2 regions of the Massilia sp. GCM10023247 genome follow, and region 2 is predicted to be linked to the other one. Evidence: riboswitches for the same ligand, from Rfam matches in the RefSeq annotation. Region 2 holds a riboswitch; the other holds the start of a gene.
The links. A riboswitch is a leader RNA that binds a small molecule or an ion and turns the genes downstream of it on or off. The one in region 2 is predicted to bind thiamine pyrophosphate.

Region 1 (7,155 bases), on a different contig from region 2:
TTTTTTTTCGTCCTGGTTTGCGTAGGGCGGGCGCGGCCGGCGTAGGCTTTCGAGCCCGCAGGCCCGCACAGGGTGAAACCGCGTGGGCACGAGTGCCCACCCTACGTGGTTCTATTTTTGATGCGGCTGCATCGTCAACCCGATCAGCCGGGCCACGACCGCCGCCAGGTACATCAGGCCGGCGAACATCTCGACGCTGGCCAGCGAGCGCGCGTGCACGGTGAGCGGAATGACGTCGCCGATGCCGGTCGAGGACAGCAGCGCGAAACTCAGGTAATTCAGCTCGGTCCAGCTGCGCGGCAGCTCGGGGTTGACGGCGGCGGAGAAGGAGCCCGGCGCCAGCGCCTGCACCACCAGGTAGAGGTGGGTGAAGCCCCAGGCCAGCAGGGTAAACGTGGCGCCGGCGGCAAACAACTCGTCGGTCGTTACGCGCCGGTCTTCCAGCATATAGGCGATCAGGCTGCCGGCGGCATAGAAATAGAACAGGGCCTCGAGCCCCGAGGACCACGGCTGCAGGTGGGGCACGTCGAACAGGATCTGGGCCGACAGCAGCGCGATGATCGGGATCGTCATCGCCACGCTGAACCAGGTGTGCCCGGGCGTGCGGCGCACCATGCGGATGGTGAAGGTCAGGATCACGATGCCGAAGGCGTTGAAGGCGACGTGGCCGAAGCGGGTGCCCTCCAGGAAGGGGTACAGCAGCATGCCGAGCAGCTGGGCCAGCAGCAGGATGGCCGACGGGTGGCGCCGGGTGTGGACGATCAGGCGAAGCAGGCGCATCGGTTTCTCTTGGGTGAACGGTCGACGGCCTTATTGTATTCACAAGCGCGGCCGTGGCGTGCACGCCCGGCTCGGCCATGAAAAAACCCGCCTCGCGGGCGGGTCGGGAATCGCGGCGGCCGCGCTCAGGCGGCGACGCTGTCGATGACGCCCATTTCCTCGGACGTCATCATGCGGTCGATGTCGACCAGGATGATCATGCGTTCGTCGACGGTGCCCAGGCCGACCAGGTAATCGGTGTTGAGCGCGCCGCCCATGTCCGGCGCCGGCTTGATCTGGTCGGCCGTCAGCGAGATCACGTCCGACACCGAATCGACCACCATGCCGACCACGCGGTCCTGGATGTTCAGGATGATCACGACGGTGAACTGGTTATAGGTCGGCTCTCCGAGTTTGAACTTGATGCGCATGTCGACGATCGGCACGATCGTGCCGCGCAGGTTGACCACGCCCTTGACGTGCTCCGGTGCGCTGGCGATGCGGGTCACCGTTTCGTAGCCGCGGATTTCCTGCACCTTCAGGATCTTGATGCCGTATTCCTCGTTGCCGAGCTTGAAGGCCAGGGCTTCGAGCACGCCGTCGTTCATCAAGGTGTTGTCCATGGTTTACCGTCGTTCAAAAAGAAAAAGAAGACGGTCATTATATATTTTTGCCGCACGGCAACAAACAACCTGCGCGTGCGGCCAGCCATTCTGTCTCGCCCCTACAACTGCCCCGGCGTGCCGAACAGGTCCGCGAAGCGCTGCGCGGCCGTGCCGGGCGCCGGGTCGGCATACACGGCCGTGATCGCCGCCACCATGTCGGCGCCGCGCGCGACCAGCGGCGCGGCGCGCTCCGGCGTCATGCCGCCGATGACGACCAGCGGCAGGGAGAACGCCTCGCGGGCGGCTTCCAGCAGCGCGGGCGGCGTGACGAAATCGTACTTCTTCACCAGGGACGGATAGAAACCGCCGAAGGCCAGGTAGCTGGCGCCGGCCGCCGCGGCCGCCCGCGCCAGCTGCAGGTCGCCGTAGCAGGAGGCGCCGACGATCTTGCCGCGGCCGAGCAGCGCGCGCGCTTCGGCCAGGGCGAGGTCGGAGGCGCCCAGGTGCACGCCGTCGGCATCGAGCCGGCGGCACAGGTCCAGGTGGTCGTTGATGACCAGCGGGCGCTTGCTGCGCCGGCACAGGTCCAGCAGCGCGCCGGCCTGTTCGAGGCGCAACGCTTCGCCGGCGTCCTTGTGGCGGTACTGGACCATGGCCACGCCCGCCTCCAAAGCGGAAGCGGTTGCCGCCAGCAGCCTGTCGGTGTCGTCCCAGTTCGGGGTGACGAGATAGAGACCGCGCATGGGATGTCCTTTCAAGGTATTGGGGATGATGGTGAGATAAAACAGCGGCGCGGAATGCGCTGCCCGGGCGCGATGGCGAACGACTCGGCCAGCGTCCTGTGGCAGTAGGCCTGGGCGCTGTCGAGGGCCTGCTCCATGCCCTCGCCCAGCGCCAGCCGCCCGGCCAGGGCCGCGGCCAGGGTGCAGCCGCTGCCGTGGAAGGCGCCGGCCAGGCGCGGCCGGCGCCAACTGCGCACCAGCCGGCCCTGGACATACCAGTCGTTGCATACGACAGGGCCGTCGTCGTGCCCGCCCGTGACCAGCAACTGCGCGCACGGCGCGCACGAGAGACGGTCCAGGGCGCGCGCTTCCGGCGCATTCGGCAGCGCGATGGTGGCGAGCGCCAGCAGCACGCCGAGCGCGCCCAGCGGATCGCCCTCCCCCAGCGCATCGCCGTGGCCGCTGGCCAGCACCGGGTCGAGCACCACCGGCAGCGCCGGATCGCGCGCACGCAACTGCCGCACGACGGCGGCGATCGCGCGCGCGTTGGCGCCGCTGCCGGGAATGCCGATCTTGACCGCCTTGATCGCGCAGCGGTCGAGCAGCGCATCGGCCTGGCGCAGCACGAAGGCGGTATCGACCGGCGCCACCCCGTGCACGCGGTTGTTGTCCTGCGCCGTGAGCGCGGTCGCCACCGGCAGCGCGTGCGCGCCCTGGGCGGCAATCGCCAGCACGTCGGCGGCGAGGCCGGCGCCGCCGCTGGGGTCGAGCCCGGCGAAGACCAGCACCGAAGGCAGCGTCATGCGACGCGGCCTTCGCCAGGTGACGACGGCGAGGCCATGAAGCGTTTCGGCATGCGCCCGGCCAGCCAGGCTTGGCGCCCGGCCTGCACCGCCAGCTTCATCGCGCCTGCCATGCGCACCGGCTCGCGCGCGCCGGCAATCGCCGTGTTCATCAGCACGCCGTCGCAGCCCAGCTCCATGGCAATCGCCGCGTCCGAGGCCGTGCCGACCCCGGCATCGACCAGCACCGGCACCGTGGCCTGCTCGACGATCAGGCCCAGGTTCCAGGGGTTGAGGATGCCCATGCCCGAGCCGATCAGGGAGGCCAGCGGCATCACCGCGACGCACCCGATCTCCTGCAGGATTTTCGCCTGCACCGGATCGTCGCTGCAGTAGACCATCACGTCGAAGCCGTCGCGCACCAGGGTCTCGGCCGCCACGATCGTCTCCGGCATGTGCGGGAACAGGGTTTTTTCGTCGCCCAGCACTTCGAGCTTGACGAGCTTGTGCCCGCCGAGCAGTTCGCGCGCCATCTGCAGCGTGTAGACGGCGTCGCGCGCGTTGTAGCAGCCGGCCGTGTTCGGCAGGATCGTGAACTGGCTCGGCGGCAGCACGTCGAGCAGGCTCGGCGCGTTCGGGTCCTGGCCGATGTTCACGCGGCGGATCGCCACCGTCACGATCTCGGCTTCGGCAGCCAGCGTGGCCTCCCGGGTTTCGCTGAGGTCGCGGTATTTGCCGCTGCCCACCAGCAGGCGCGAGCGGTAGGTCTTGCCCGCGATGGTAAGGAAGTCGTCGTTCATGCTGGTCTCCTGTTAGCCGCCGCCGATGGCGCGCACGATGTCCACCCGGTCGCGCGGCAGCAGCGCGCGCGCCTCCCATTGCTGGCGCGGCACCACTTCGCGGTTGACCGCCAGCGCCACCGCCTGCCGGCCCACGCCGAGCGCGTGCACCAGGTCGGCCAGTGTCTGCCCGCCTGCCAGGCGGTAGGGTTCGCCATTGAGCTCGATCTCGAGCAAGTTGGTAGCGGGCACGGTCACACCTCGCGGTAGAGCCGGGCGCCGCCGCGCACGAATTCGATGGCCTTTTCCTGCATGCCGTGCGCCAGCGCCTGCCCCTCGTCGACTCCGCTGGCGGCCGCATAGGCGCGCACCTCCTGGGTGATCTTCATCGAGCAGAAATGCGGGCCGCACATCGAGCAGAAGTGCGCGACCTTGGCCGACTCCTTGGGCAGCGTCTCGTCGTGGAAGGCGCGCGCCTTGTCCGGGTCCAGGCCCAGGTTGAACTGGTCCTGCCAGCGGAATTCGAAACGCGCCTTGGACAAGGCGTTGTCGCGGATCTGCGCGCCCGGATGGCCCTTGGCCAAATCCGCCGCGTGGGCCGCGATCTTGTAGGTGATGATCCCGTCCTTGACGTCGTTCTTGTCGGGCAGGCCGAGGTGTTCCTTCGGCGTCACGTAGCACAGCATCGCGGTGCCGTACCAGCCGATGGTGGCGGCGCCGATGCCGGAGGTGATGTGGTCGTAGCCGGGCGCGATGTCGGTCGTCAGCGGTCCCAGGGTGTAGAACGGCGCCTCGTGGCATTGCTCCAGCTGGAGGTCCATGTTCTCGCGAATCAGGTGCAGCGGCACGTGGCCGGGACCTTCGACCATGACCTGCACGTCGTGCTTCCACGCGATTTGCGTCAGTTCGCCGAGGGTCTTCAGTTCGGCCAGCTGCGCCTCGTCGTTGGCATCGAAGATCGAGCCCGGGCGCAGGCCGTCGCCCAGGCTGAAGGCGACGTCATACTGCTTCATGATGGCGCAGATCTCTTCGAAATGCGTGTACAGGAAGGATTCCTTGTGGTGCGCCAGGCACCACTTGGCCATGATCGAGCCGCCGCGCGAGACGATGCCCGTCAGGCGCCGGGCCGTCATCGGCACATACGCGAGGCGAACGCCGGCGTGGATGGTGAAGTAGTCGACGCCCTGCTCGGCCTGTTCGATCAGGGTGTCGCGGTAGATCTCCCAGGTGAGGTCCTCGGCCTTGCCGTTCACCTTTTCCAGCGCCTGGTACAGGGGCACGGTGCCGATCGGCACCGGGCTGTTGCGGATGATCCATTCGCGCGTCTCGTGGATGTGCTTTCCGGTCGAGAGGTCCATCACGTTGTCGGCGCCCCAGCGGATCGCCCAGGTCATCTTTTCGACCTCCTCGCCGATCGACGAGGTAACGGCCGAGTTGCCGATGTTGGCGTTGACCTTGACCAGGAAATTACGGCCGATGATCATCGGCTCGCTCTCCGGATGGTTGATGTTGGCGGGGATGATGGCGCGCCCGCGCGCCACCTCCTCGCGCACGAATTCCGGCGTGATCTCCTCGCGCAGGGCGGCGCCGAACGACTGTCCCGGATGCTGGCGGCCCAGCAGCGCGGCCATTTTTTGACCGACCGGGCCGCCGGACTCGAGCTGCTCCAGGTAGTGCCTGCGCTGCAGGTTTTCGCGCAGGGCGATGAATTCCATCTCGGGCGTGACGATGCCGCGGCGCGCGTAATGCATTTGCGTGACGTTCGCACCCGGCTTCGCGCGGCGCGGCGTGCGCTGCAGTTCGAAGCGCAGCGCGTCCAGGCTCGGGTCGCGCAGGCGCTCGGCGCCGTAGGCGGAACTCGGTCCGGGCAGCTGCTCGGTATCGTCGCGTTCAAGAATCCAGCCGGCGCGCAGGGCCGGCAGGCCGCGCCGGATGTCGATCCGCGCCGCCGGGTCGGTGTAGGGACCCGAGGTATCGTAGAGGAAGACCGGCGGATTGGTTTCGCCGCCGAAGCTGGCCGGGGTGTCGTCCTGGGCGACCGCGCGCATCGGCACGCGGATGTCGGGACGGCTGCCTTCGATGAAGACCTTGGTCGAATTCGGGAAGGGGGCGATGGCGGCGCTGTCCACGATGGCGGTGGCGGCGTCGAACTTCAATGGGGCGTTCATGTGGCTCCTTTGCGTGAGGAGCCAGCAAAGGAGGCGGGAAAGGCATGGGGTGCGTGCGTACGCGCCCCGGCAGTTCCGAAAGCTTCCCTTCGCTGGCATTATCCAGATCAGGTTCAGAGGGTATTTCTCACCCGCGCATCGCATCGATGCGCAGGACCCCTAGCGGTGCTGCCTTGTGGCAGCGGATCGATTATAGCCGGTTTGGTCGGCTTGACAAGTGGTGTCTCGGCGGAGGTGGGGCTGTTGCCTGTGCTGTTCGTGGTGTGCCGAATCCGCGCGGGCACAAGTGCCCACCCAGCCCGAAATTCGCGGCGCGCCTTGAACGCATCCCCTCCCTCCTCCTCTATAATGTTCTTTTCTGCAAATCACTCCCTCCCTATCATGGAATTAGCCAAGTCTTTCGAGCCAGCCGACATTGAACAATACTGGCGTGCCGAGTGGGAACAGCGCGGGTATTTCGCCGCCACCCTCGACGCCGACAAACCGTCGTTCAGCATCCAGCTGCCGCCGCCGAACGTGACTGGCACGCTGCACATGGGCCATGCGTTCAACCAGACGGTGATGGATGGCCTGACCCGCTACTACCGCATGCGCGGCCATAACACGGCCTGGATCCCAGGCACCGACCACGCCGGCATCGCGACCCAGATCGTGGTCGAGCGCCAGCTCGACGCCCAGAAGATTTCGCGCCACGACCTCGGCCGCGACGAGTTCATCAAGAAGGTCTGGGAGTGGAAGGAACAATCGGGCAGCACCATCACCGGCCAGATGCGCCGCATGGGTGCCTCGGCCGACTGGGGCCGTGAATACTTCACGATGGACGAAACGCGTTCGAAGACCGTCTCGGAAGTGTTCGTGCGCCTGTACGAGCAAGGCCTGATCTACCGCGGCAAGCGCCTGGTGAACTGGGACCCGAAACTGGGCACGGCGGTGTCCGACCTGGAAGTCGATTCGGTCGAGGAAGACGGCTCGATGTGGTACATCCGCTACCCGCTGACGGATGGCAGCGGTTCGCTGACGGTCGCCACCACCCGTCCCGAGACCATGCTGGGCGACGTCGCCGTGGCCGTCGATCCGACGGACGAGCGCTACACCCACCTGGTCGGCAAGACGCTCACGCTGCCGCTGACCGGGCGCGAAGTGCCGATCATCGCCGACAGCTATGTCGACAAGGAATTCGGCACCGGCTGCGTGAAGATCACCCCGGCCCACGATTTCAACGACTACGCCGTCGGCCAGCGCGCCGGCCTGGCGCCGATCAACATTTTTACGCTTGACGCGAAGGTCAACGAGAACGCGCCCGCCCAGTACCAGGGCCTGGACCGTTTCGCCGCGCGCAA
Region 2 (7,155 bases):
GATCGCCTCGTCCGCCACCTACGCGGTCGTGTTCTTCGGCGCCCGCCTGTATGGCGACAGCGCCTTGCAACTGGTCTTCATCGCCGCCTCGGTCTGGGGCTGGAGCCAGTGGCTGCGCGGCGCCGGCGAGACCCGCCTGCACGTCACCCGCCTGGACCGCGCGGGCTGGACCTGGGCGCTCGCGGCCTGGGGCGCGGGCTACTTCGCGCTGTCGTGGTTCCTGGGGAGCTACACGAATACCGACGTGCCGCACACCGACGGCTTCCTGACGGCCGGCAGCCTGGTCGGCCAGCTGCTGCTGGCCCGTAAAAAAGTCGAGAACTGGCATGTCTGGATCGTCGTCGACGTGCTCTACGTCGGCCTGTACGTCTACAAGGACCTGCACGTCACGGCGGTGCTGTACGCCGTGTTCGTGGTGCTGGCCGCGCGCGGGCTGCGCGCCTGGAGCAACGTTGCGCAGGTGCGGGCATGAGCGGCCTGCTGCGGGTGGCGGTGCTGGGGGCCGAATCGTCCGGCAAGTCGACGCTGTGCGAAGTGCTGGCGCGGGCCCACGATACGCTGTGGGTGCCGGAATACCTGCGCGAATTCGTGGAGACGAACGGCCGGGTGCCCTTCGAGGAAGACCAGTTCGGGATCGCACTCACCCAGCAGGAGCGCGAGGACGCCGCCGCCGTGGCTGCCCGCCGGCTGCTGTTTTGCGACACCACGCCGCTGATGACGGCGCTCTACAGCCGCGTGTACTGGGGTCGCGTCGATGCCCGGCTGGCGCAGCTCGCCGCCAGGCACGACTATGCGCTGACCCTGGTGACGGCGCCCGATGTGCCCTGGGTCCCGGACGGCCTGATGCGCGAATCCGAGGCGGTGCGCGAGCGGGTGTACACGATGGTGGTGGACGAACTCGATGCGCGCGGCATTCCGTTCGTGCTGGTGCGGGGAGACCTGCCGCAGCGGCTGCGGCAGGTGGAAGCGGCGCTGAAGGTAATCGGCGCCGTCTAGGGCCGCCCTTAGAGGTCGAACTGCGCCGACAGGCGGAAAGTGCGCGGCGCGCCGGGCAGCAGGTAGCCGCCCAGTTGCTGGGTCACGTCGCGCCAGTAGAACTTGTCGGTGAGGTTGTCGACGCGAGCACGCAGGGTGACCCTGGTCGCGCCCAGCTTCAGGCCGTAGGACCCGTTCAGGCCGAACACGTGGTAGCCCGGCACATTCACGGTGTTCTCCGGGTCGAACGATTTTTCGCCCGCGTACTGCCACTGGCCGCCGATCTTCAGGCCCGGCACGGCTGGCACGGCATAGTCGGCCCACAACGTGGATTTCAGTTCCGGCACGTTGGTGACGCGCTTGCCGTCGTAGAGCGGCTCGCCCGTGCCTTGCTGCTTCGCGCGCAGCGCCATCAGCGAAGCGCCATAGCCCAGCGCGCCGCTGGCGCGCTGGGCCGCCAGCTCGAGGCCGCGGTGCTGCTGCTCGCCGTTGCGCACGAACGTGTTGGCCGCATTCGTGTACTCCAGCCCCTTGGTGATCTGGAACAGCGCCGCGCTCATGGCGACACCGCCGAACTCGCCCTTGGTGCCGAGCTCGAACTGCTTCGAGCGGTTCGGGCCCAGGTCCTGGTTCTGGTTGGTGGTCTCCATCTCGGCGACGCCGCCCGCGTCGAGTCCGTGCGCGACGGTGCCGTAGACGTTCCAGGCGGGGGTGAGGCCGTAGACCAGCGACACGCTCGGCAGCAGGAACGAGGCCCGGCTCGAGGTCCAGCCCAGCTCAGGCTCGGGCAGCTGGTCGCTGTCGATCTTCACGTAGCGCAGGCCGGCATGCAAGGTCAGCTCGGGCGTGAGCGTGAGGATGTCCTGCACGAACAGGGAGCGCTCGCGCTCGCTGAAACGTTCGCTGACCGGGCCGGTCGTGGGATTGCCCGGTGCCGGCGGAACGATCTGGTTGCGGTAGATGTTGCTGGAGCCGGCGTAGTCGTAGACATAGTCGCCGTAGCTGTTGTGGCGTTCGCTGTAGCCGAGGCCGGCGGTGAGCACATGGCGCAGCGTGCCGGTGGCGAAGCGGCCCTGGACCTGGGCCTGGACGCCGAACGGGGTCTTGCGCTCGCCCGTGCTCTGGTAGTCGTAGACGTCGTAGTCGCCGTTCGAGCAGTAGCCCGGGTAATAGCCGTCGCCCTCGTTGCTGCAGCCGTAGGGGAAGGCGGTGAAGTCGTCGCGCTTGAACCAGTGCTTGTTGGCGCTGAGCGTCGCGCGCCAGTCCTGGTTGAGCCGGTAGTCGAAGCGCAGGCCGAGGTTGGCGCTGTCGGTATCGACCGGCTTGGTCCAGGGCTGGGCATTGAGCAGGGTCTTGGCCGACACATTGGCCGGCAGCGCCACGCCGCGGATCAGCTGGTAGCCGGGCGCCGTGACCTGCTCCTTGTGCTGGAAGTCCATGTCGAGCTGCAGCAGCGCGTCCGGCGTGATCTGCCAGTCGAAGGCGCCGGATGCGAACTGGCGCTTGCCGTCGGCCCCCTTGATATACGAGCGCAGGCGCTCGGCGGCGGCATTCACGCGGTAGCCGAAGCGGCGGTCCTCGAAGCGCCCGCCCAGGTCGACCGCGCCGTACAGCGTGCCGCGCTCGCGCGCCTCGACCGTCACGGAACGCAGCGGCGTGTTCGTCGGGCGCTTGGTGACGAAGTTCAGGATGCCGCCGGGCGCGGCCAGGCCGGCCTGCATCCCGGCCACGCCCTTGAGCAGCTCGAAGCGTTCCTTGTTTTCCAGCGGGATCTGGGCGTCGGCCGGAATGGCGATGCCGTCCTTGCGGTAGCCCGAGTTGTTGTTCAACATGAAGCCGCGCACCGAGAACTGCTCGGCATAGCCGACGGCGTTGTAGGCGTCGCCGACCGAGGCATCGTAGGCGACCGCTTCGCTGGCGCTGCGGATCGACAGGTCCTGCATCTGTTCGCGGCTGAAGGCGCTGACCGAGGCGGGGGTGTCGATGATCGCCATGTCGGCGAAGCCGCCGACGCTGGCGCGCTCGCTCGCGCCCCATTTGGTGCCGGTGACGACAACCGAGGCGATCGGCTCGGCGGTTTGGGCCGTTGCAGAAACGGCGAAAGCCTGGGCCAGGGCGCAGGCGATGAGGGAATGCTTGAAGACAGGTTTCATTGTGTGCTCAGGATTTGAGCGGCGCACACGTATGGAAACAGCTGCGCCGCTTTTAAACAAAAAGCCGGAGCCAACTGGGGGAAGGGCAAACTGGGACAGGAACAGGCGTTGCGCTTTCCTTCGCTGGCATTATCCAGATCAGGTACGAAGGGTATCTCTCACCCGGAACGCGAATTCCAGGACCCCTAGCGAAGCGTGAGTGTAGCACGGCCGGTGCCGGCCGTGGTGGTTCTGTCAACCCGATGTGTCCTTACACCTCCGCGGTTTCCCGCAGCGGCGCCGCATGCTCGTGGTGCGAGCGGGCATGCAGCAGGTGCCGCTGCAGCGTGCCGCGGGCGCCGTCGCCGATCGCGCGCCAGTATTCGCGCCGCTGGGCCGCGCGCTTGCGGTGCTTGGACGGCATGTCGGCCAGCGGCTTGAGGTAGAAGGGCAGGGCGATCAGCCAGGCATTGCCCGGCAGTTCGACCCCGCCCAGGACCCGCCAGAAACCGTCGTAGGCGTTCGCGAAATGCCTGGCGTCGAGCGGGTCGTAGGCGACGTGCGCGCCGCATTTGACGGCCAGCACCTGCTCCATGCCGACCGCCTGGGCTACCCCCTGCATCGCGGCAAAGCAGAAGAAGCTGGGTGAATTGTTCGGGAAGCAGCGCTCGAAGGCGTCGAAGGCTTCGCTCGAATCGTTCCAGCGTCCCTGGTTGCGGGCGACGAACGGCACCAGCGGCGCCGGCACGCCGGCGATGGCGCCGTCGACCCAGGAAAACGCGAGCCGGTGCAGCACCTTGCCCGCCGCCACCAGCGCAATCGTCAGGTCGCCCTCGGCATTTGCCTGCGAGGACATCTCGAGCCGGATCAGGAATTCGCAGTCGTCCACCGCATGCCGCCACAGGATCAGGCCGCCGGCCGCATACACGGCCTGCTTGTAGGCGGCATTGAAGCTCGTCTCCTCGAAGCGGTAGTGCGACAGCGCGCACTGCACGCGCTGGCGCGCGCTCAGGCCTTCGACCAGGTAGCCGCGATGGCCGAGGTGGTGAAACGGATCGCCGTTAGGGGAAGTCATCACATAATTGCGGTAGACATCGAGCTGGCACAGGGCGGCGTGGTCGCGGTAGAACAGCAGGACGCGCGCGCTGCGCAGGTTCGAGAGCAGCCAGGACGAGAGCGGCAGCGGCCTGCGGCGGGCCAGCCAGTGACGGACGAGGTGAGCGAAGATCATGGGGCTTTCCTTCGAAGACGTCGGGTTGCGGACAGCTTCATGGTGTCCTACCTGACGTACTCGGGCGGTGATATTGCTCAAGAGAAACAAGTTCTTCAGGGCAATACTCTTCGGCACCTCATTCCTGCCGTGACGGCCACGCTCTATCGACATCTTCTCCCCTTGGACTGGTTTGTTTTTGTAGTCGAACGTTCACGTTCGTTTCCTGGAAGATAGCATACGTCGCGCGCGCAGCGCCGCGAAATTCTGCTCCATACTCGTGCTTCCACATGGCGGAGGGCAGCATGGCTTACGAACTGTTCTATTGGCCGGACATCCAGGGACGCGGCGAATTCGTCCGCCTGGCGCTCGAGGAAACGGGTGAGGACTACGAGGACGTGGCACGCGGGCCGGGCGGCGTCGACGCCGTCATGGCCGCCATGAAGGAGGGGCCGACGCCGGCCTTCGCGCCGCCTTTCCTGCGTGCCGGCGGCATGATGATCGCGCAGACGGCGGCGATCCTGATGTACCTCGGCGAGCGTCATGGGCTGGCCCCGCAGGACACGGCCGGCCGCTACTGGGTCCACCAGCTGCAGCTGACCATTGCCGACCTGGTCGCCGAAGCCCACGAGACCCATCATCCGGTCGGCACCGACCTGTATTACGAAGACCAGAAAGACGAGGCACGGCGCCGCGCGGCAGGGTTTACGGCCGCCCGCATTCCGAAGTTCCTGAATTATTTCGGGCACGTGCTGGGCGAGCAGGACTTCCTCGCCGGCACTGCGCTCAGCTATGCCGACCTGTCCCTGTTCCAGGTGCTCGAAGGGCTCGACTATGCCTTCCCGAAGGCGACTGCGCGCGCCCTTGGCGCGCATCCGAACCTGGCAGGCCTGCGCAGCCGGATCGGCGCGCGGCCGCGCATCGCGGCCTACCTGGGCTCGCCGCGCCGCCTGCCCTTCAACGAGCAGGGCATCTTCCGGCGCTATCCCGAACTCGACGCATAGCCGGGTGCGGCGCTTGGCGCAGCGCAGCATCGATCGCGCTTGCCTGAACTTGCGCCGGGCGCTAGGCTCGATAGGGTAGTACTAACGATAACAGCGGGCGCCGGCAAGCTGCCGGTTGCGCCGACACATCCATCCAACAGGGTTTGAAAGGAAAGCGCCATGAGTTCAGAGGTCAAGCCGGTCGAAGAGGGCATGCACACCATCACCCCGCACCTGGTCTGCGCGGATTGTCACGAGGCGATCGAGTTCTACAAGAAGGCCTTCGGCGCCGTGGAAATCATGCGCTCGCCCATGCCAAACGGCAAGGTGGGCCATGCCATGCTGCGCATCGGCGACTCACCCCTGTTCCTGGCCGACGAATTCCCCGACTACGGCTCGTTCGGTCCCTTGTCCCTGAAGGGCACGCCGGTGACGATCCACCTGTCGCTGCCGAATGTCGACGAGGTGTGGGCCAATGCCACGGCGGCCGGCGCCACCGTGCGCATGGAGCTGGCCGACCAGTTCTGGGGCGACCGCTACGGCCAGCTCGACGATCCCTTCGGCCACCGCTGGTCGCTGGCGACCCACATCCGCGACGTGTCGCCCGAGGAGATCGAAGCGGCGATGAAGCGCGAGTGCGCGTGAGAAGGAACTGAGCGCGGACTGAACAGGCGCGGCTTCGCGCCGCTGCTTGTTGCTTATGCCGCGGCCTATGCCGTAGCCAGCACCACGTGGTCGTAGAGGATCAGGCTGCCGATCACGATCAGCACGATGCCGCCCAGCAACTCGGCGCGCTTGCCCACCAGGGCGCCGAGGCCACGCCCCAGCATCACGCCCAGCGTCACCATGACGAAGGTGGCAAAGCCGATCGCGGCCGCCGTGACGAGGATGTTGGCGTCGACGAAGGCCAGGCCGGCGCCGACGATCAGCGCGTCGATGCTGGTCGCCATGCCGGTCAGCGCCAGGCGCAGGAAGGAGTGGCTGCTGGGCTTTTCTTCGCCGGCCTCGGGCGCGCTGAGGCCTTCGCGCACCATGCGCAGGCCGAGCACGCCGAGCAGGACGAAGGCGATCCAGTGGTCCCAGGCTTCGACATAGGGTGCGGCGGCATTCCCGAGCGCCCAGCCGACGAGCGGGGTGAGCCCTTCGATGACGCCGAAAATGGCGCCGGTGCGCAAGGCCTCGCGCAGGTGCGGCCGCTGCAGGGCGGCGCCCTTGCCGACGGCGGCGGCAAAGGCATCGGTGGACATGGCCAGGGCAAGCGAAGCGGTGGCGAAAAGGTTCATGGTGTTGTTTGCCGGGCGCACGCAAAGGCAGGCCCGCGCGGCCCGATTGCGCGCGTGCATGCCAAAGGTCTTGCCAACCGGACGGCTGCCCGTACCACGGCACGCAGGCGCGCGCCGAGTATGTTGATACGGGAACTTCGGCGCAGTCTTGCCGGCGCGCGCATGCTGCGCTGGTGGACTGGCGGAAGCAGGCTACTCCCCAATGGAAGCGCCATTATACCTGAGCAAACGCGCCCAGGCCTCCTGCCAGCTCTGCAATAAAAGTCCTGGCGGCACCGGCGGCGCACGTGAACATTTGCACAAGACCTGTCGCCCACGTAGACTGGCTTTCCACGGCCCCGGCCGACCGCGGCCGCCCATCGACCACTCAAGGAGGACAGCTTGGAACCAGACGACATCAGCGCACTCGAGACCGTGATCGTGCCACCGACGCACGACCTGGGCGACGGCTTCCAGGTCCGGCGCGCGCTGCCGAGCCGCCAGCGCCGCATGGTCGGGCCTTTCGTTTTCCTCGACCAGATGGGCCCGCACGTATTCGATGCCGGCCGCGGCCTCGACGTGCGTCCGCACCC

Region 1: linked by a shared signal. The riboswitch ahead of thiC (phosphomethylpyrimidine synthase ThiC) and the one ahead of ACFPAH_RS19095 (TonB-dependent siderophore receptor) in region 2 are both predicted to bind thiamine pyrophosphate.

What each region holds. Positions count from the first base shown of each region.
Region 1 is NZ_JBHSIB010000020.1:71,970-79,124, forward strand. It holds gene ACFPAH_RS15780 (ion channel) at 112-780, opposite strand; gene ACFPAH_RS15785 (chemotaxis protein CheW) at 906-1,382, opposite strand; gene thiE (thiamine phosphate synthase) at 1,484-2,107, opposite strand; gene thiD (bifunctional hydroxymethylpyrimidine kinase/phosphomethylpyrimidine kinase) at 2,119-2,889, opposite strand; gene ACFPAH_RS15800 (thiazole synthase) at 2,886-3,668, opposite strand; gene thiS (sulfur carrier protein ThiS) at 3,681-3,884, opposite strand; gene thiC (phosphomethylpyrimidine synthase ThiC) at 3,902-5,815, opposite strand; TPP riboswitch at 5,883-5,986, opposite strand; gene ACFPAH_RS15815 (valine--tRNA ligase) at 6,197-7,155, shown strand, end outside.
Region 2 is NZ_JBHSIB010000023.1:156,060-163,214, reverse strand. It holds gene pnuC (nicotinamide riboside transporter PnuC) at 1-472, shown strand, start outside; gene ACFPAH_RS19100 (AAA family ATPase) at 469-996, shown strand; gene ACFPAH_RS19095 (TonB-dependent siderophore receptor) at 1,005-3,128, opposite strand; TPP riboswitch at 3,227-3,325, opposite strand; gene ACFPAH_RS19090 (DUF535 family protein) at 3,379-4,338, opposite strand; gene ACFPAH_RS19085 (glutathione S-transferase) at 4,623-5,321, shown strand; gene ACFPAH_RS19080 (VOC family protein) at 5,481-5,945, shown strand; gene ACFPAH_RS19075 (manganese efflux pump MntP family protein) at 6,011-6,583, opposite strand; gene ACFPAH_RS19070 (pirin family protein) at 6,965-7,155, shown strand, end outside.